DNA from 2 places in the Salegentibacter profundi genome. Region 2 is predicted to be linked to the other one. Evidence: riboswitches for the same ligand, from Rfam matches in the RefSeq annotation. Region 2 holds a riboswitch; the other holds the start of a gene.

Region 1 (4,427 bases), on a different contig from region 2:
TTAAAAGTATGCCGGTCAACTACTTCTATCTTTCCTGAAACATTCATTACGATAAAGGCATAATCCTCATAAAATCCTATACTCTGACCTGTGTCTCCGAGATCCTTCCCCTGGTTTTCCTCTGCATAAATGTAGTGCTGAATTTGTGCAAGGTCTGGTTCAACAAAGGATACCGAACTATTTCCCGAACCAAAATTCCCTTCATTTAAAATAAATATGCCTTCGGTATAAATTCCAGGTTCCTCTTTGGGAATTTCATTGATATCATTATCATCCTCGCAAGAGGAAAGTAAAACAGCACTAAGAATAACGGCTAAATAAAATCTGATTTTCATAAATTATAATTTAAAGGTGATTGAGGTATTGAAATATCTTCCTGGCATAGGCCTCCCAGGCATACTCATATATTGTTCATCAAAGAGGTTACGAACCTGGAATCCAAGCTTCAAAAAATCTTTGTTTCCAAATTCTCTGGACAATCCCAGGTTGGAAACTTTGTAATCGCTTAAAGCGTAATTATTATCCGAAGAAGTAAAAATGCTATCATTATACAGGAACTGATAAAATAGTCCATAGCGCTTATAACGGTACCCTACCGAAGCGGTGACCTTATGATCAGGCACATAGATAAGCTGTTTCTGGGTCGATTGATCTCGGCTCTGGGTCCAGGCATAAGATGCTTTGAAATCCAGGTTGTGCCTGCCCAGGGTCTTTTTCCATTCTAAGCCTGCTTCCAGGCCATAATTTCTCACTTCCCCGGTATTTTCAGGCCGCCATATACCATCGTTTGTGGGGATCCACCTTAAGAGATTTCTGCTATCGATAAGATACCCGGCAAGATCAAACTCCAGCTTATTCAGACTGAATTTCTGACCCAATTCAAGCTGGCGGGAAGTTTCTGGTTTCAAATCTGAATTTCCTCCAGCATGCCAGTACAGGTCATTGAACGTGGGTATTCTGAAATTCTTTGAAATTCCTAGTCTTAATTCATAATTTTCAGAAAAGCTGTAAAGCCCGTTAGCAGCAAATAATAAAGGGGATTGATAAATGTCCGTGGCTTCTTTTCTGGCACTGAGCTGATAACTGAATTTCCCAAGCTGATGTTTTAAAAGAACCGCAAGACTTCCCATATCACGGCGTCTACTTCCGGTTTGGGTTCCCTCCCCGGTAATATGCTGGTATTCCACAATGCCAGTTACTTCCAGATCATGGGTAAACTGGTAGGTGATATCCGTTTTTATAATCCCGGTTTTAGCCTTACCAAAATCATTTTCTTCATTATGGCGGTTTTCATAATACTGAAAGCTCTCTTCTAAGTAAGCCAATTTTAATGAAGTGCTTAACTCACCGTAAAATCCATTCCACTCCAGGAGATTACGGCTATTTACATCTTCAAATTTCGCTTTGGATGGGGCACTGAGCGTTCCGGAAAAACCTCTTTCTCCCCGGTAATAATTACCGTGAAATTTCAACAGGTGATCTTTATTTAAGCGATGAGCTGCTGATATCCCCAGCCCGGTATTGCGGTAATCCCCATTTTCATTGAATTGATTCTCTGTGGGATATTCAAAATCATTGGCGGAAGTATTCCGCGTAAGATGCAACTGAAAACTGGTCTTATCAGAGGAAATAGCCGTTTTATAGGTACCGGAAAAAGTTTCGAAACTTCCATAATCCAGTTTTAGTATATTATGAAACTTACCATCAAAATTAAAAGGGGTATTTAAGTGTATGCTACCTCCGATGGCACCGCTTCCATAAAGCACACTACCTCCACCCGGGCGAATGGAAATATTACTGATAATTCCAGTAGGAATCGTGTTGAAATCCGTTTGTCCTGTAAATTGAGAATTAATATTGATCCCGTTCCAGATCACTGCAGTTTGCTGGGCCGAAGTACCCCGGAACGAAGCCGAAGAAACCATTCCCCGGCCATTTTCTCTAAAAAATATAGGACTGTTAAATTGTAAAACTGAAGTCAGAGAAGGCTCATTCTCTCTTAAAATAGAATCGTTTAGTGAAATTAACCGGCGTTCTTCGGAATCTCTTGTAAGGGATATGTCACTTAAAACAACCTCATCCAACCGGGTGACAGGTTCGGCTTGTGAGAATACAGATGCCTTTATAAGCAATCCTAAAAATAAAAGGTAATAACGAGTTAATTTCATTATACACCGACTTTTATCCCGAAAGTCTAAGAGTTAGATTAGTAATGCTTCTGGCAGGTCTCCTGGCTCGCGTCCTTATTGTTTACCTTCCCATCACCCAAAGTGACAGTGGTATGAAGTGTAACAACAGGCATTCCGGATACGGAACTAAGCTTACAGTTGCGGGAACAGCTCAGGAATTTTTGAAGATTCAAATCACCTGATTCCCTTTTAATCGACGACGATGTTTCGCGGCGCCAAACCAAAATTTCAAGTTCAAAAATAAACATTTATGTTTGGGAAGCACTAAAATTTTTAAATAATCTTACTTTTGAAGTCAAATCTGTAATCTTGAAATACCTGGTCTACCTTCTTACTTTCCTCCTGCTCTTTTCTTGTAAAAACGAAGAAAAGACCACATCTTCTGTAGCTAAACCCGAAGGAGTCCCATTGGAAATAAAACATGCCAGGGGCTTCAGCATAGCGCAATTCGATGGTTACTCCCTGGTGAAGGTTCATGATCCCTGGCCAAATTCGGAATTGGATTTGACTTACCTGTTGGCCCGGGAAAAGGCTGTGATCCCCGAAGATTTACAGTATGATCAAAAAATAAGAATCCCTGTTAAAAAGTTAGTGGTTACTTCCACAACCCATATCCCAGCCCTTGAGGCTTTAAAGGTTGAGTCGAAATTAGCCGGATTTCCAGGCCTTAATTATATTTCTTCTCAAAAGACAAGAGAAATCATCGATTCTGGCCAGATAAAAGAATTGGGAAAGAATGAAAACATCAATACTGAAGTCCTTATTGATTTGCAACCTGATGTGGTGATCGGTTTTGCAATAGATGGTAATAACAGGACTTTTGAGAATATCCAAAAAACGGGAATTCCTGTAGTTTTTAATGCTGACTGGATGGAAGAAGAACCCTTAGGAAAAGCTGAATGGATTAAATTCATGGGTGCTTTTTTTGATAAAACTGACCAGGCCACAGCGATATTTAATCAGATCGAATCCGATTATCTTCAGGCAAAAAAACTGGCAGGAACCTCAAAAAATCAACCGGATGTCATTAGTGGTTCCATGTATAAAGATCAATGGTACATGCCCTATGGGAATTCCTGGCAGGCTCGCTTTATAAAGGATGCCAATGCCAATTACCTCTATAAAGAAACCCAGGGCAGCGGTAGCCTGGCACTTTCCTTTGAAAATGTTCTGGAAAAATCACAAAATGCTGATTTCTGGGTAAGTTCTGGGCAATTTACCTCTTACACCCAACTTCTCAACGAGTCCAGGCATTATGAGCAATTTAAAGCAGTTAAACAAAAAAACGTATTTAGTGTTAGTCTTGGTAAAGGAGAAACAGGTGGGGTCTTATACTTTGAACTGGGCCCCCAACGTCCCGACCTGGTTTTAAAAGATCTGATTTCCATTTTTCATCCAGATTTGCTTCCAGATTATCAACGCGTGTTTTTTAAAGCCCTGAAAGATTGATCATAAAACAAAAATACATATGGACCTTTGCACTTTTAATAGGGGCTTTAATAGGACTTTTGTTTCTCAATATTGGATTGGGATCGGTCAATATTCCCTTCGGGGATATTGTCGCTTCCCTATTTAACCTTGAGGTATCCAGAGAATCCTGGAGGTATATTATTGTAGAGTACCGTCTTCCCAAAGCCATCACAGCAGTCATTACCGGTTCAGGCCTTGCCGTAAGCGGTCTGTTGATGCAAACTCTTTTCAGAAATCCATTGGCCGGTCCTTATGTGCTCGGTTTAAGTAGCGGAGCCAGTCTTGGGGTGGCCATTGTTTTTATGGGTGCAGGATTATTTGGGGGAGCCTTCGCCGCTTTCCTTCTTTCTAAATGGAGTATTGTTATCGCCTCAAGCCTTGGAAGTTTATTGGTTTTAATGGCGGTAATGCTGGCCTCCCTGCGACTTCGGGATACTATGGCTATCCTCATAATAGGCCTGATGTTTGCCAGTTTAACCGCCGCAGTAGTCAGTGTACTGGCCTATTTTAGCCCGGCCTCCCAGCTTCAGCAATACGTATTCTGGTCCTTTGGAAGCCTGGGCAACCTCTCCTGGGAGGAGGTGACAATACTTGGTCTTTTTTGGGCCATTGGCATACTGCTTTCGGTAGTGGGCATTAAAAATCTAAACAGTCTGCTCCTGGGGGAACAATATGCAAAAAGCCTGGGGGTGAGTATTCACAGAAACAGGCTCCTGGTCATTCTAGCCACCAGTATCCTGGCCGGTAGCATTACAGCATTCGCTGGTC
Region 2 (4,427 bases):
TACGTATGGTTGAAGCCTGGCCGGGCAAGTTTCCTCTAGCTGAAATCTCCACTCCAGCCATTCTTCCCTGCAAGGCCTGTAAAGGACTTACAACAGGCTGTAATTCTATCTCCTCCCCTTTGACCTTGGAAATATTTCCAGTTCGTTCTCTTTCTGTGGTATTATAGTATCCTGCATTAATCTTTACTTCTCCAAGAGCATCCACATCTTCTTCCAGAATAATTTTGAGCTCTTTTTTATTTTCAATGGAGATTTTTTGGGTAGTATACCCTAAATAAGAAATTACCAGGACCGCATTCGAGGGGGCAAATAAGGTGAAATTACCATCCATATCGGTGATGGTGCCGCGGTTTAGACCTTCTAGTGCGATTGTTGCACCGCTTACAGGTACACCGTTTTCATCATCTACGGTCCCGGAAATTTCAATTTCCTTTTGGAGAGTATATTTAATTGGTGCCGCTTTGGCTTTAGCCGAAAAGGCTAGAATTGCCAATAAAACGGCAACAAATACATACGCCACCATTTTTAGGCGTTTGTAATTATTTTTCATAATTTCGTGTGGTTTTGAATGAAACATTGTTTTATTTAAGCTCAGGCCTTCCCCTCACGACGCCAATCATCGGGGAAGGCTTTTTAGCTTAACACCTATTTAGGCTAATTCAACTTTCTTTTCATAAGCAATTTCTTTTTTAATCTATCCACCGGCCCCTAAAACCGGCGGTAACCTAATTAACCAAAATAAAAAATACCCAAAGCCTCCATTTATTTCCCCACATGGGGTTAGAAGGCTTCCCACCCAAAAGCTGTTTAATATAAAGGGCTCAAAACAGCAACCCACGGGATTATTAATGTGATTTTCTTGTTCCCGCAAACAAGATTTGTGAATACACCCAGGCATGGGTGGCGACCACTTTGGTCTTTAAGTGTAATTAAAGGGCAAAAGAGCGAAACTTATAAATTGAAGAAGGTTACTTTGAAGTAAAGAAGAGTCAACAACACAAAAAAGGCGTGAAAGCTCAACTTATCGATTCGAGGTACTGGTATACCCTGCAACAATAAGCAAGCTCACGCCCGGGTCGTGAGCATTATGCTTATCATCTCGTTGCATAAAATTACCAGTTTTCGAATCGAGATTCAAAGCGAATGCTTCTAATATTTTTACAATATGAAGGTTCGCAAATATATTAAACTCTTCAAATATAAACATTTTTTTTAATCATTCTCTATCGAGAACAGTTTTTTTTGTCAAAATATCTTAATTGTGTTCAAATATTTCCATTTTGACTAAAAGATTGGGCCATCTTTATACAAATAAACAACGTAAGAGTATTAATAAACTCGTGTGTAATTATATCAATAAGAAGTACCTTAATTCACCAACTGACCAAGACGGAAATCCGATTAGTCAAAATAATTATGCATCCTTAATAGGTATTTCTTCTTCAGTTCTAACAAAGATGAAAGAGGATGAGGGTTATCGTATACCCCTATCCACTATATATAATATTTGCCAGAATGAAAATATAACCCTTACTGAGTTTTTCAGCGAATTTGAAAAAACCATTCAAAATAAATCCTGAAATTTATTTTTGTGATTCCTTAAGCTACTACTCAAGAAATGCCAAATCCTTTCATGCGAAGATTGTTGAACCCAGTGCTAATATTGGTAAGAGATTCAGATTTTGATTAATTGTAAAAAGCAGGAATTAATTCAACTTAGCAACCAATTCTTCCAGGCCTTATCACTAAGATTCCCTAGTCAGGCCTGGAATATCTTTCATAACTCCATTTTCAGACTTGCCTAAAACAGTCACATCTTTACTTTCTTTATATTCGTCAATGGCAAGGAGCAATTGCTTTTTAGTATCCCTTCTGATTTTAATACCGTTTCCTTTGTTTTTATTTCGGACTTCGATATAATATCCATCTCTTAAGTCTTTAGGTTTTGTTGAAGGTCTTCCCATAATTAAGGTTTAAAAATTAAGCAGTAGTTCAATGTAATTTCCAATGGCCTAAAATAAAAATAACAAGCCAAATCAAAAGGACATCCTTGAAATAAACCACAAAATTATTTATATAAGCTTACACCCATCAAAAAATTTCTTAAAATTTCCTGTAGCAGATGGAATTCTTGCACTTTTTGCTATAAAGGCTTGGTCACAGGGAAAGGTTCTCGAGCTTGCTTTATTCAGAAATCCTTAGGTCCTCCCTCCCCTGTGAATAACTATGTGAAGAACTAATTGACCTCTTTTAATTTATAATCAAATAATCCAATAGTTTTATACTGTAAAATATTTCAATAAAGTTTTTGTCTTTTAAGGCAATTAATAAGGGGAATCACGTGCGAATCGTGAGCTGTTGCGCAACTGTAAGTGCTTAGGCACAAGCCAGAATACCTTTCTTTATTGAATGACTTTTGCTTTCGCATAAAAAGTAAATGTCCATCCTGATTTTGTGTCTTTCCCTGCCACATTTCTTTCTGGTACATCATGCTTTTATGCTTTTGAATTTGTAACCAAAAACAAAAGTTATATGAGTATTTTCGACAAAAGATTAAATTACAAACCCTTTGAATATCCCGAGGTATTAGGATTTTCTGAAGCAATCAACCAGTCTTACTGGGTTCACTCCGAGGTGGATTTCACTGCGGATGTCCAGGACTTTCATTCACATCTCTCAGAAAATGAAAGGCTTATTATCAAACGAAGTTTACTGGCAATCTCTCAAATAGAAGTTTCGGTCAAATCCTTCTGGGGCGATTTATATCATCACTTTCCCAAACCGGAATTCAATGGCCTGGGCAGCACATTTGCCGAGTGCGAATTCAGGCATTCCGAAGCCTATTCCCGTCTCCTAGAAGTTCTGGGTCACAATAATGAATTTAAAGACCTGTTGGCCGTCCCGGTGATCAACAAAAGAATTGCCTATCTATCTGAGGCACTAGCGCACACCAAATCATCAGAAAAAGAAAAATATGTTAGCTCCCTCCTCTTATTCTCCATTCTTATAGAAAATGTCTCGTTGTTTAGTCAATTTGCGATCATTCTATCGTTTTCCAGGTTTAAAGGCGTGATGAAAAATGTCAGCAATATTATTGCCTGGACCTCTATTGATGAACAGGTACATGCCAACGCAGGAATCTACCTTATCAATCAAATCAGAGATGAATTCCCTGAATTGTTGGGGGAACCTTCAAAAGAAAGAATACGTAAAACTGTAATCCATTCCCTGGAGGTAGAAGCTGAAATCCTGGATTGGATCTTTGAATTTGGTGAATTGGAAAAACCCAATAAAAGAGACCTTCTTCATTTTATGAAGTTCCGGGTTAATACCAGTCTTGAAAAAATTGGAATGAAAGAAATTTTCCCGGAAGTGAGAAAATCAGTACAGCCCTTGCAATGGTTCGAAGAAGAGGTTTTTGCTAACAGCCTCGATGACTTCTTTGCAAAAAGACCGGTTGAATACACCAAACACGATAAAAGTATTACCGCCAGCGATTTATTTTAATCCGATATACTCATCTTCTAATTTTAATTTAATGATATCACAGCAATTACAAAAAAATGAGCTTGACACCAGACTATGGTGGCTTAATGAAGAAAGCAAGCAAATTTTAAACAGAGGTTACCTGCTTAAAGGAGAAACCCCTCAATGTGCCATTGACCGCATTGCCGGTGCTGCAGCGAAACGCCTGTTAAAACCAGAACTGAAAGAAGCCTTTAAAGAAATGATAGAACGGGGATGGATGAGCCTTAGCTCCCCGATCTGGGCCAATATGGGTACCGAGCGTGGCCTACCGATATCCTGTTTTAATGTGTATGTTCCGGATAACATTGAAGGAATTACCCATAAGCTTGGAGAAGTCATTATGCAAACTAAGATTGGTGGGGGAACTTCGGGCTATTTTGGAGAATTAAGAGGAAGAGGGAGCGCTGTAACGGATAATGGTAAAAGCAGTGGGTCCACCAGTTTTATGAGACTTTTTGATACGGCCATGGATACGATTTCCCAAGGAGGTGTACGTCGGGGAGCATTTGCAGCATATTTAGACATCGATCATCCGGATATCAATGAGTTCCTGGAAATTAAAAGTATAGGTAATCCCATTCAGAATTTATTCTATGGAGTCTGTGTTCCCGATTACTGGATGCAGGAAATGATTGATGGGGATATGGATAAAAGAGAAATATGGGCTAAGGTCCTGGAAAGCCGTCAGCAGAAGGGACTGCCCTACATCCTCTTTTCGGATAATATCAACAGGAATAAACCCCAGGTTTACCTGGATAAGAATCTGCGGATTCATTCCAGTAATCTTTGTTCTGAAATTGCCTTACCTTCTTCCAGAGAGGAATCCTTCATTTGTTGTCTCAGCTCTATGAACCTCGAATTATATGACCAGTGGAAGGATACAGAAGCGGTAAAACTTG

The links. Region 2 has a riboswitch for cobalamin ahead of ACW6NC_RS11875 (ribonucleotide-diphosphate reductase subunit beta). Riboswitches for the same ligand answer to the same signal wherever they lie in the genome.
Region 1: another riboswitch for cobalamin. It lies ahead of ACW6NC_RS04660 (TonB-dependent receptor plug domain-containing protein); the one in region 2 lies ahead of ACW6NC_RS11875 (ribonucleotide-diphosphate reductase subunit beta).

The regions. Positions count from the first base shown of each region.
Region 1 covers NZ_JBSYGG010000002.1:379,521-383,947, forward strand. Annotated here, with positions in the region: gene ACW6NC_RS04655 (YncE family protein) at 1-335, opposite strand, end outside; gene ACW6NC_RS04660 (TonB-dependent receptor plug domain-containing protein) at 339-2,168, opposite strand; cobalamin riboswitch at 2,204-2,429, opposite strand; gene ACW6NC_RS04665 (ABC transporter substrate-binding protein) at 2,499-3,638, shown strand; gene ACW6NC_RS04670 (iron chelate uptake ABC transporter family permease subunit) at 3,638-4,427, shown strand, end outside.
Region 2 covers NZ_JBSYGG010000009.1:60,769-65,195, reverse strand. Annotated here, with positions in the region: gene ACW6NC_RS11890 (SusC/RagA family TonB-linked outer membrane protein) at 1-550, opposite strand, end outside; gene ACW6NC_RS11885 (hypothetical protein) at 1,022-1,207, opposite strand; gene ACW6NC_RS11880 (hypothetical protein) at 1,746-1,964, opposite strand; cobalamin riboswitch at 2,287-2,418, shown strand; gene ACW6NC_RS11875 (ribonucleotide-diphosphate reductase subunit beta) at 2,533-3,507, shown strand; gene ACW6NC_RS11870 (ribonucleoside-diphosphate reductase subunit alpha) at 3,539-4,427, shown strand, end outside.